DNA from 2 places in the Pedococcus sp. 2YAF34 genome. Region 2 is predicted to be linked to the other one. Evidence: predicted binding sites of a transcription regulator. Region 2 holds the regulator's gene; the other holds the start of a gene.
The links. Region 2 encodes Rex, which represses fermentation and respiration genes when NADH is low (regulators of the CRP and FNR family bind a similar motif). Its sites were predicted from a motif close to CTTGTGAANNNNTTCACAAG; they were not measured.

Region 1 (6,088 bases), on a different contig from region 2:
TTCGTCGTGGAGCTCGTCACGAGGAACACCGGGCGCAGCGCCTGCGACCTGCAGGGGTACCCCGGAGTCTCCCTCACGGCACCGGACACGGGGGCGCAGATCGGTGCCGCGGCCACCCGGGACCTCGGCCAGTCCCCGTCCCGCGTGCGGCTCGCGCCGGGCGCCTCCGCCACGGCGCTGCTACGGGTCGCCCAGGCGGCCAACTACGGACCTCGCTGCCACGGGGCCAGGGCTGCGGGCTTCCGCGTCTACCTGCCCGGGGAGACCGCCGCCCAGTTCGCGCCATTCGCCGTCGACGCGTGCAGCAACACGGCAACACCCCTGCTGTCCGTGCGCCCCTTCCACCGCTGACCGCTGCGGGGATTCCTCTGGTGCGGCGCGGGCGCCCTAGATGTACTTGGCCATGACGTTGGTGACGTGGTCTTGATGTGAGGAGGACCTCCGGGCTTAGTGGTGATGTTCGAAGTCGCCACGTCCCGGAGGTCCTCGTGTCCCACGCTAACGCTCGTTTGACCCCGCGTGGCCGGCTGCTGCTGGCCCGACACGTACTGCGCACGACCTGGAGGCCGCGGTGCTGCTGGCTCGCCGGCGGTTGCGTTGTGGACCGGCCGGGATCGCGGCTGCGACCGGGGTGCCGGCGCGGACCGTGTCCCGGATCCTGAGCCGCCATCAGGTCCCACCGCTGGCCGGGTGCGACCCGCTGACCGGAACCCCCATCCGGGCCAGCCGGGCCAGCGCCGTCCGGTACGAGAAGGACCACCCCGGCCAGCTGGTCCACGTCGACGTCAAGAAGCTGGGCCGCATCCCCGACGGGGGTGGGTGGCGTGCCCATGGCCGGTCCGAGAAGGTCCGCGGACGCGGGATCGGGTACGACTATGTGCACGTATGCGTCGACGACCACACCCGAGTCGGATACGTCGAGGTCCTACCCGATGAGAAAGGCGCCACCGCCGCCGCGTTCCTGGCCCGCGCCGCCGCCCACTTCGCCACCTTGGGCATCGACACCATCCATGCCGTCATGACCGACAACGCATTCGCCTACCGGCACTCCAACGACTTCAAGGCCGTCGTCGCCGCCCTGGGCGCCAAGCAGGTCTTCATCCGACCCCACTGCCCCTGGACCAACGGCAAAGCAGAACGGTTCAACCGCACCCTGCAAACCGAATGGGCCTACCGGCAGGTCTTCACCAGCAACACTGCCCGCCAGCAAGCCCTTGCCCCATGGCTGCAGTACTACAACCATGAACGACACCATTCAGCCCTCGGAGGCCACCCCCCGATCAGCCGCGTGACACCAACCTGATGGCTCGGTACAGCCGACGTTGGGCAGGGCCAGCCAGTCGGCCGCCGTCTCGCGCGTGATCCCGCCGGTGGGGCAGAACCGCAGCTGCGGGCACGGGCCGGAGACCGCCGACAGGTAGGGGCGCCCGCCGCTGGCCTCGGCGGGGAAGAACTTCATCGCCTCCAGCCCGGCCTCGGCCAGCGTCAGCATCTCGGTGAGCGTGCCCGCGCCGGCGAGCAGCGGCAGCCCGGATGCGAGCGCCGCCTCGAGCAGCCGCGGCGGCGACCCCGGCGTGACGATGAACTGGGCGCCGGCGTCCTGCACCTGCCGCACCTGCTCGGGCGTGACCACGGTGCCGGCGCCGACGACCATGCCCTCGACCTCGGAGGCCACGGCCTCGATGGCGCCGAGCCCTGCCGCGCTGCGCAGGGTCAGCTCGATGACGGGTATGCCGCCGGCGAGCAGGGCCCGCGCCAGCGGCACCGCCTGCTCGACGGAGTCGACGACCACGACGGGGACGACCGGGGCGAGGTCGAGCAGGTCGGCCTCGCTCGAGATCACGGGCTTGGCGACAGGGGCGGTCGCGGGGGTCATCGGGTCTCCTCGGCGGTGACGGCGGCGGTGGTGTGGTCGTACTGGCGCCCCAGGCCGGCGAAGACGTGGGCGCCCTCGTCGGCGCGGCCCACGGCGGCGCGCATCGGCGCGAACAGCTCACGCCCGGTACCCACGCACTCGTCGCTCACGCGCTGGGCGGGCAGCCGGGCGGCGAACTCGGCGTCGTCGACGAGGACGTCGAGCCGGCCGGTGCGGGCGTCGACGCGGATGACGTCGCCGTCGTGGATCTTCGAGATCGGGCCGGCGTGGACCGACTCGGGGGTCACGTGGATCGCGGCCGGGATGGCCCCGGACGCCCCGCTCATGCGGCCGTCGGTGACCAGGGCGACGGCGTGGCCGCGCTTCTGCAGGACGCCGAGGGAGGGCGTGAGCGCGTGGAGCTCGGGCATGCCGTTGGCGCTCGGTCCCTGCTCGCGGATGACGACGACGACGTCGCGGTCGAGCTCGCGGCGGGAGAACGCCTGGAGGAAACCAACCTGGTCGGTGAAGACGCGCGCGGGCGCCTCGACGACCTTGTGCTCGTCGGCGACGGCCGAGACCTTGATGACGGCGTGGCCGAGGGTGCCACGCAGGACCCGCAGGCCGCCGTCGGCGGCGAACGGGTCGGTCGCCGGACGAAGGACCGACGGGTCGAGCGACTCGGCCGGGGCCTCGACGAACTCGAGCCCCCCGTCGACCAGCTCGGGCTTGCGCGTGTAGAGGCGCAGGCCGGGCCCGGCGAGCGTGAGGACGTCCTCGTGCAGCAGCCCCGCGTCGAGCATGGTGCGCACGAGGAACGGTGTGCCACCGGCCTGGTGGAAGTGGTTCACGTCGGCGGTGCCGTTGGGGTAGATCCGCGCGACCGACGGGACGGCGGCCGACAGGTCGTCGAAGTCCTCCCACGTCAGGTCGATGCCCGCGGCGGCCGCCATCGAGATCAGGTGCATCGTGTGGTTGGTCGAGCCGCCGGTCGCGAGGAGGGCGACGACGCCGTTGACGACGCACTTCTCGTCGACGACCTGCCCGATGCCGTAGGGCTGCTCCGACGCGGCGATCTCGGCGACACGGCGGGTGGTCGCGTCGGTCAGGGCGTCGCGCACCGGGTCGTCGGGGTGCACGAAGGCGGCCCCGGGCAGGTGCAGGCCCATGACGTCCATGAGCATCTGGTTGGAGTTGGCGGTGCCGTAGAACGTGCACGTGCCGGGCGAGTGGTAGGACGCCACCTCGCTCGCAAGCAGCTCGTCGCGGCCGGCCTCACCGGCGGCGAACGCCTTGCGGGTCTCGGCCTTCTCGGCGTTGGAGCGACCGCTGGCCATGGGGCCGGCCGGCACGAGCGCCGTCGGCAGGTGCCCGAACGAGAGCGCACCCGCGACGAGGCCGGGGACGATCTTGTCGCAGACGCCGAGCATGAGGACGCCGTCGAACACGTCGTGCGACAGCGCGATCGCCGTCGACATCGCGATGACGTCGCGGCTGAACAGGCTGAGTTCCATACCCGCCCGCCCCTGGGTGATGCCGTCGCACATGGCTGGCACACCGCCGGCCACGCGCGCCACGGCGCCGACCTCGCGAGCCGTCTGCTTCATGGCCTGCGGGTAGTGCTCGAACGGCGCGTGCGCGGACAGCATGTCGTTGTAGGACGTGACGATCCCGAGGCTGACACCCGTGTCGGCGGCCATCGTGGTGCGGTCGCTGCCGCCGCAGGCCGCGACGGCGTGGGCGAGGTTGGAGCAGCCGAGGTCGGTGCGTGCCGGGCGCAGGCTGAGCTCCGAGGCGGCGTGCGACAGGCGCTGGAGGTATGCCGTGCGGCTGGCTCGGCTGCGCTCGGTCAGGCGTGCGGTGACCTCGGCGACGACGGGGTGCAGGGCGGGGGCCATGGGGCTCCTGGGGTTCGGCGGTCAGGTGATGGACCGCGCGAACGACGTCCTTGGCGTGCGCGTGTGATCTCCTTCACAAGTGTGGCGGCGCCTGCCGGCCCTCCACCACGGCGTTCCGCCATGCGGACGACGGGGTTCAGGGTCGTCTCAGCCCGTGGTTCGCCGTGCTCGTGCCCGTCAGGGCTGGCGGCGCGACAGGGTCCAGCTGGCTGCGTCGTCCAGCGTTCCCCTGCCGGTCCGGGTGAACACGAGCCGGTCGTGCAGGCGGTTGCGGCGCCCGCCCCAGAACTCGACCTCGTCGCAGGCCACCCGCCAGCCGCCCCAGAAGTCGGGGACGGGCACGTCGTCGGGGTGCCCGTGGTCGGGGTACTGCACGGCATACCGGTCGTAGGCGGCCTCGAGCTCAGCCCGTCCCTCGACGGGCTGGGACTGTTGCGACGCCCAGGCAGAGATGCGCGAGGCCCACGGGCGGGAGGAGAAGTAGCCCTGCACCTCCTCGCGGGTCAGGGCCTGCGCCTGCCCGCGGAAGCGGATGGCCCGGAACATCGACGGCCAGGTGAGGGCGGCGGCGATCCCACCGGTGGCCGCGATCTCCTGGCCCTTGGCGGAGGTGGTCGCGGTGACGAACCCCGGTCCGCGGTCGTCGAAGAAGCGCATGAGGACGGTGCGGACGTTGGGCATCCCGGCCGCGTCGACCGTGGCCACGGAGATGGCGGTGGGCTCGGGGACGTCACCCTGCGCCTCCTGGCGCGCGATGGCCTCCTCCACCCAGAGCCGCGCCTGCTGCCAAGGGGTCGGCGCCACCTGCTCCTCGGAGAGACCCTCGCCGGTGTAGTCCACGCGCCGCGCACTTGTCATGCCCCGAGATTAGGGTGAGGGAAAGACAGCAGCGACAGGAGTCACCCATGCCAGGCACCGGCAAGGCCGTCGGCAAGGTCGTCCGCTGGGGCGTGAAGTACGGCCCCCACGCCATCGTGCTCGCGCAGCAGGCCAGGGAGCCCGCCATGGCCGCGGCGCAGAAGGCGATCGACCGGCAGAAGGCCAAGCGGCGGGCCATCGAGCACGCCAGCACGGTGCGCGAGGGGTCGGTCCTGAAGACGTTCGACCCGCGGGCCGACCACGGCGAGGCCGTCTGGGTGGTGTTCGCCGGCGACGACCCGATCGCGACGCACCCGAGCACCGCCACCCCCATCCCCGAGCTCATCGCCAACAGCGACCTGTCGACGCGCGTGCGTCCCGCCGACCTGCCCTCCCCGGCCGAGCGCCTCAAGCAGATCCCGCGGCGACGCGGCGCGCACTGAGGTGTCCGTCCTCGACCCGGTGACCAACGGCGCCCGCCGCCAGCTCGCCCATGCCCTGCGCTCCAAGGTCGCCGGCGACGACGCCCGCACCAAGGCCGAGCGCATCTGGGGCGCGGAGGGCCCGCGCTGGTTCACCCCCGCCGACCCGATCTGGCGCGTCCACGCCGACGCCTCGATGTTCCCCGCCGGCATCAGGGCCCTGCTCCTGCAGTCGCTGCACCCGCTGGCGATGGCGGGGGTCGCGGGCCACTCCGGGTACAAGGGCGACCCGTGGGGACGGCTCCAGCGCACCAGCGAGTTCCTCGCGACGACCACCTTCGGCACCATCGAGGACGCCGAGGCCCTCATCGCACGCATCCGCGGCATCCACGAGCGCGTGCGCGGCAAGGCTCCCGACGGGCGCCCCTACGCCGCGAGCGACCCGCACCTGCTCAAGTGGGTGCACGTCACCGAGGCCGACAGCTTCCTCACCGCCTACCAGCGCTACGCCGTCGAGCCGCTGACCGACGCCGAGGCCGACCGGTACGTCGACCAGAGCTGCGTCGTCGCCCAGGCACTCGGTGTGGTCGACCCGCCGAGGACGGTCGCGGCGCTGCGCCAGGTCATCGAGGACTACCGCCCCGAGCTCGAGTCCACGCCCGCGGCACGGGAGGCGGCGCGCTTCCTGCTCGTGCACCCGCCCCTGCCCCTCGCGGCGCGGGCGGGGTACTCGGCCCTGGCCGCGGGCGCGGTGTCGATGCTCCCGTGGTGGGCCCGCCGCCCGCTCCGGCTCCCCTATCTCCCCGTCACCGAACGCGTGCTCGGCCGTCCCCTGGGTGGGGTCGCCACGGCGACGGTCCGGTGGGCCATGCACGACCCGGACGACGTTCGCCGCCGAGCGCTGGAGCAGCGCGACGCCGCGAGCTGAGCGCGGTTACGGCGTGGGGTGGCGGGCGTCGTAGCGCAGGAAGCCCGGTTGCACCCGCGCCAGGACACCGATCGCAACGACACAGGCGAGCCCGCCGATCACCGCGGTCCACGCCTCCCCCACCCCG
Region 2 (6,088 bases):
CGGCGGATGGCCGGCGACTGGCGCAGCCGCCGGGGCCGGAGGACCGGACCCGACGGCTGGGCTGCTGGGGTGCTCACGACCGGCTCAGCGCGCGCGGCGGCGCGACGAGGACTTCTTGGCGCTCGGCCGCACGACCGTCTCGCCGGCCTCGGCGGCCGCGACGGCGAGCCCGAGGCCGTAGTCGGCGAGGGCGTCGACGAGCGCGTCCGAGGAGGCCTCGGGGGCAAGGACGTCGACCCTCAGGCCGTGCTCCTCGGCCGCCTTGGCCGTCGCCGGCCCGATGCACGCGATCACCGTCGACGGGTGCGGCTTGCCGGCGATGCCGACGAGGTTGCGCACCGTCGAGGACGAGGTGAAGACCGCGGCGTCGAACTGCCCGCCCTTGATGGCCTCACGGATCGGCGCCGCCGGCGGGGCGGCCCGCACCGTGCGGTAGGCCGTCACGTCGTCGACCTCCCAGCCGGAGGCCTGCAGGCCGGCGACCAGGGTGTCCGTGGCGATGTCGGCGCGCGGGAGGAAGACCCGGTTGATGGGGTCGAGCACCTCGTCGAACGGCGGCCAGTCGGCGAGCAGCCCGTTGGCCGACTTCTCACCCGACGGCACGAGGTCGGGGACGATGCCCCACTCGTGCAGCGCCTCGGCGGTGACCCCGCCGACGGCGGCGACCTTGAGCCCGGCGAAGGCGCGGGCATCGAGCCCGAACTCCTCGAACTTCTCACGGACCGCCTTGACGGCGTTGACGGAGGTGAAGCCGATCCACTCGTAGCGACCGGTCACCAGGCCCTTGACTGCACGCTCCATCTGCTGGGGCGTGCGCGGCGGCTCGACGCTGATCGTCGGCACGACCTCGGCGGTGGCGCCGTAGGACTCCAGGCGCGAGATCGTCGAGCCCGACTGCTCCTTGGTGCGCGGGACCAGGACGTTCCACCCGAACAGCGGCTTGGTCTCGAACCACGACAGCTCCTCTCGCAGGGCCACGGTGGAGCCGACGACGGCCAGGGCCGGGAACTCCACGGTCTTCATGACCTTGGCGACCTCGCCGAGCGTGGTGACCCGGGTCGACTGGCGGATCGTGGTGCCCCGCTCGGTCAGCGCGACCGGGGCGGACTCGGCGCGGCCGGCGGCCAGCAGCTTGGCGAGCGCCCCGCTGAGGTCCTCGGGCGCCCCGAGGAGCACCACGGTCACCGACTCGGCGACCGAGGCCGTCCAGTCGACGGACCGGTCGTTGGCCGAGATCACGTGGACGGCGGGCGAGCTGCTCGAGGTGAGCGGGATGCCTGCGTAGGCGGGCACCGCGGACACGGCGCTGACGCCGGGGACGATGTCGAAGCCGACACCGGCCTTGCGGCAGGCGAGGGCTTCCTCGGCGAGGCCGTTGAAGGTCGCAGGGTCGCCATCCATGAGCCGCACGACGAGGCCGCCGTGGGCTCCCTTCGCGGCCTTGACGACGAGCTTGGCCCGCATGGCGTGGGTCAGCGGCTGGCCGTGGTCGCCGTGGCCGGCGTCGACGACCTCGACGTCGGCGCGGCAGTAGCGCTCGACGACGGACTCGCGGGCGACCTGGTCGATGACGACGACGTCGGCCCTGGCGAGCAGCTCGAGCGAGCGCACGGTCATGAGGCCGGCGTCGCCGGGGCCGGCGCCGACGAAGGCGACGCGGCCGGGCTGGCGGGTGGTGGGCTTGGTGGGCTGGGTCGAGCGCGTGGGGCTCACGTGGCACGCTCCGTGCTGTCGTGTTCTGGGCGGCGGTCGGGGGCGGCGAGCGGATGAGTTCCGTTCGCCCCGGCTGGGTCGGGGGGCCAGCTGTCGGCGGTGTGCTCCCGTATGGCGTCCACGGCCGACGGCCCGTCGGCGGCGGGCGGCCGCTCCTCGGGCCCGCGCAACAGGTCGGCGCCGTCCTCGAGCAGCACGGCGGCCAGCCGGTGGCCGAGGGACTCGGCGTCCGTGACGGGGCCGACGAGCGAGCGACGCAGGTCGACGGCTCCGTCGACGCTGCCGACGAACGCGCGCAGCGACAGCTCGAGGCCGTCCTCGCCGTCGACGACCTCGGCGAGGGCGCCGACGGGTGCGGAGCAGCCGGCCTCGAGGGCGGCGAGCAGCGCGCGCTCGGCGGTGACGCAGGCCCGGGTGTCGGCGTCGTCGAGGACGGCGAGCGCCTCGCGGGTCACGGTGTCGTCGGTGCGGCACTCGACGGCGAGGGCGCCCTGACCGGGCGCCGGGAGCACCTGCAGCGGGTCGAGCGCCTCGGTGACCTCGTTGAGCCGGCCGAGCCGGGCCAGGCCGGCCCTGGCGAGGACGACGGCGTCGAGGGCGCCGTCGTGCACCATCGAGATGCGGGTGTCGACGTTGCCGCGGATGTCCTTGAAGCCCAGGCCCATCCCGAGGGCCGCGAGCTGGGCGACGCGTCGCGGGGACCCGGTGCCGACGACGGCGCCCTCCCCCAGCTCGCCGAGCGTGCGGCCACCGGAGGCGACGAGCACGTCGCGCGGGTCCTCACGCCCCGGCACCGCGACCACGGTGAGCCCGGGCTCGGGCGAGGTGGGCAGGTCCTTGAGGGAGTGCACGGCGAAGTCGACCTCGCCGTCGAGCAGGGCCCGGCGCAGCGCTGCCGCGAAGACACCGGTGCCGCCGAGGCTGGCGAGCGACTCGGTGGACGTGTCGCCCTCGGTGACGATGGTGACCAGGTCGACGGTGTGGCCGAGGGCGCGCAGGCGGTCGGCGACCCAGCTCGACTGGGTCGTGGCCAGCGCACTGCGGCGGGTGCCGAGGCGCAGGGTGAGGGGCGAGGTCGCGGTGCTCACGGCATACCCCCCGTCCTGGGCGGCGGGACGGAGGCGGTGGCCGCCTCGCCCGGACCGAGGTCGAACAGCTCGCGCAGCGCCTGGGCGTAGCCGTCGCCCTGGCCGCCGACGGCGAGCTCCTTCACGCGCACGGTCGGGGTGTGCAGGAGCTTCTCGACGATGCGGTGCACCGCGAGCTGCACCTCGGCCCGCGAGGTGTCGTCGAGGTCGGGCAGGCGCTGGTCGAGCCGGCTGAGCTCGCCGGCGACCACGTCGGCGGCGTGCGAGCGCAGCGCGGCAACGGTCGGCGCGACTGTCTCGGCGGCACGGGAGGTGAGGTAGGTGGCCACCTCGCCGATGACGAGGTCGGCCACCTGCTGCACCTCGCTGGAGGTCTTCCCGCCGGACAGGTCCTCCCCGAGCGAGGCGAGGCCGGCAAGGCTGACACCGTTGAGGGAGTCGACCTCGGGGGCCACGTCGTGGGGCAGGGCAAGGTCGACGTAGGCCTGCGGGCGGCCGCCACGGGCGACCTGGGCGTCGGCGGCACAGGCGAGGCTGACCACGACGCCGGTGGACCCGGTGCAGGAGATGACGACGTCGGCGGCCGCGAGGGCGGGGCCCAGCTCGTCGAGCGGCCTGGCCGTGCCGCCGGTGCGCTCGGCGAGGCGGGTCGCCTTGGACAGGGTGCGGTTGAGGATGGCCAGCGAGCGGACGCCGCGGCGGGCCACCGTGGTGGCGGCCAGCGAGCTCATGCCCCCGGCGCCGACGACGAGCACGTCGAGCCCGTCCAGCGGCCCGAGGTCGCGCTCGGCCCGGGCGAGGCCCGCCTCGACCAGCGAGACGCTCACGGCGTCGATCCCGGTCTCGGTGTGGGCGCGCTTGCCGACGCGGAGCGCCTGCTGGAAGAGGGTGTTGAGCGAGGACCCGGCGTGGCCGGCGCGCTGGGCCTCCCGCAGCGAGGTGCGCATCTGGCCGAGGATCTGCGCCTCGCCCACGGCCATCGAGTCGAGCCCGCAGGCGACCGTGAACGCGTGCGCGATCGCGCGGTCCTCGTAGTGCACGTAGAGGTGCTCGCGCAGCTCCTCGCGGCCCACGCCCGTGACCTCGGTGAGCGCGTCGGTGATGTCGGTGACCGCACCGTGGAAGGTGAGGGACTCGGCGTACACCTCCGTGCGGTTGCAGGTGGACACCACGGTGACCTCGGAGAGGTTGTCGCGCGCGAAGAGGCCCGCGGCCAGGCGGTGGCGGCCGGCCGGGTCGAGGGACATCGACTCGAGCAGGGACAGCGGCGCCGTGTGGTGCGAGAGGCCGAGGACGACGAGGCTCACCCGGACACCACCGCCGCGACGTCGAGCGCGCCCTGGGCCGCGAGCGCCTTGCGCTGCTCGTGGAAGGCGAGGATCTGCAGCTCGGTGGACAGGTCGACCTTGCGGACGTCGACGCCCTCCGGCACGACCAGCACGCACGGCGCGAAGTTGAGGATCGAGCGGACGCCGGCGGCGACGAGCTGGTCGCAGACGCCCTGCGCCGAGGCCGCGGGGGTGGCGATGACGCCGATCGCGAGGCCCTCGTCGCTGACCAGGGAGTCGAGGGTGTCCATCGGCTGCACCGCGATGCCGGCGATCTCCTGGCCGTGCAGGCTGGCGTCCTGGTCGAGCAGGGCGACGACGCGGAAGCCGCGCGTGGCGAAGCCGCTGTACGCCGCGAGCGCGTGGCCGAGGTTGCCCATCCCGATGATGGCCACGGGCCAGTCCTGGGTGAGGCCGAGCTCGCGCGAGATCTGGTAGGCGAGGTGGTCCACCTCGTAGCCGACGCCGCGCACGCCGTACGAGCCGAGGTGCGAGAGGTCCTTGCGGAGCTTGGCGCTGCGTACGCCGGCGGCGGTGGCGAGCTCCTCGGAGGAGACGGAGGTGATCCCCCGCTCGGCGAGCCCGGTGAGGGCACGCAGGTACTCCGGCAGCCGGGCCACCGTGGCGTCGGGGATACCCCGACGAGCGCTCGGTTCGGCGGACAACGTCTTCTCCGGCTCCTTCTCGACCCACAGGGTCCGCACCTGGCTGATGCGGGCTGCCCACGGCAGATTACGCTTTTGTGAACGGATGCACAAAGTCACAAGCGGCCGTCCCGAAGGGTGGTGACGGCGCCTGTGACCCAGGTCACCGAAGGGGTCGAGCGACGCCGGCCGTGGACGCGAACGGCGTCCCCCGCTGCGGCGGTTCAGGCCTGCAGCGCCGCCCGGAGCCGGGCCTCGTCGACGCGCCAGTAGTCGTGCTGCAGGCCGTCCACGAAGGTCACCGGGATCTGCTCGCCGTACTGCTCCAGGAGAGCCCGGTCACCCACGACCGACTGCTCCTCCCACCCGACACCCAGCTCGTCCGCGACCCTCGCGATCACGGCTCGCGCCTCGTCGCACAGGTGGCACCCGGGGCGCCCCAGCATGCGGATGCGGGGCGCCGCGTCCGCGGTGCGGGGGTCGGGTAGGTGCTCGGGCACCCCACCAGCGTAGGCGGACGTGTCCGGGGTGTGACGTGGGTCTCCTGACAAACGGCGCGAGATCGGCGAAACTGTCCCGCCAGGAGGTCCCCCATCAGGATGCGCCCACGTCGTCGTGCCGCGAAGCCGTTCGCGGGGCTCAGTGACGCCCTGATCCGGCTGTCGCAGCCGGTGACCGTCACGGCAGACCACGGCATGGGCGCCGCGACAGCGCAGTTCCTCGACTCGCTGCGCCTCGTCCTCAGCATCGCCGGCGACGCCGGGACCCTCGACGGCTCCGGCCGGGGCTCGAGCGGCGGCTCGGGACCGGGTGACGCCGACGGTGGCCGTGCCGCGCGTGCCGGGTTCGCCCCCGGCGAGGCGCCGCAGGACTTCGTCCGCATCTCCGCCCTCGTCGACCTCGCCCAGCGCGGTGACTCCGAGGCGTTCGGGATGCTCTACGAGCGCTACGTCGACGTGGTCTACCGCTACGTCTACGTGCGCGTCGGCAGCCAGCAGCTCGCGGAGGACCTCACCTCCGAGACGTTCCTGCGCGCCCTGCGACGCATGGACTCCTTCTCGTGGCAGGGCCGGGACATCGCCGCCTGGTTCATCACCATCGCGCGCAACCTGATCACCGACAACGCCAAGTCGGCGCGTTTCCGCATGGAGGTCACGACGGCCGACATGCTCGACGCCGACACCCGGGTGGAGGCAGCCCCCGACCACGAGGTGCTCGAGCGGCTGCGCGACGAGCGGTTGCTGACGGCGGTGAAGAACCTCAAGCCCGAGCAGGCCGAGTGTGTCGTCCTGCGGTTCCTGCAGGGGCTGACCCT

Region 1: edd (phosphogluconate dehydratase) is a predicted target of Rex. The motif match lies at 3,814-3,833, and genes of this name have one in related genera.

The regions. Positions count from the first base shown of each region.
Region 1 covers NZ_JBFRFA010000007.1:128,110-134,197, forward strand. Annotated here, with positions in the region: gene AB4Z02_RS06205 (DUF4232 domain-containing protein) at 1-351, shown strand, start outside; partial or broken gene AB4Z02_RS06210 (IS481 family transposase) at 539-1,303, shown strand; gene eda (bifunctional 4-hydroxy-2-oxoglutarate aldolase/2-dehydro-3-deoxy-phosphogluconate aldolase) at 1,256-1,876, opposite strand; gene edd (phosphogluconate dehydratase) at 1,873-3,753, opposite strand; gene pdxH (pyridoxamine 5'-phosphate oxidase) at 3,931-4,611, opposite strand; gene AB4Z02_RS06230 (hypothetical protein) at 4,659-5,054, shown strand; gene AB4Z02_RS06235 (oxygenase MpaB family protein) at 5,056-5,961, shown strand; gene AB4Z02_RS06240 (MFS transporter) at 5,968-6,088, opposite strand, start outside.
Region 2 covers NZ_JBFRFA010000014.1:477-6,564, reverse strand. Annotated here, with positions in the region: gene hemB (porphobilinogen synthase) at 1-77, opposite strand, end outside; gene AB4Z02_RS09565 (uroporphyrinogen-III synthase) at 85-1,713, opposite strand; gene hemC (hydroxymethylbilane synthase) at 1,710-2,801, opposite strand; gene AB4Z02_RS09555 (glutamyl-tRNA reductase) at 2,798-4,108, opposite strand; gene AB4Z02_RS09550 (redox-sensing transcriptional repressor Rex) at 4,105-4,794, opposite strand; gene AB4Z02_RS09545 (glutaredoxin family protein) at 4,998-5,273, opposite strand; gene AB4Z02_RS09540 (sigma-70 family RNA polymerase sigma factor) at 5,373-6,088, shown strand, end outside.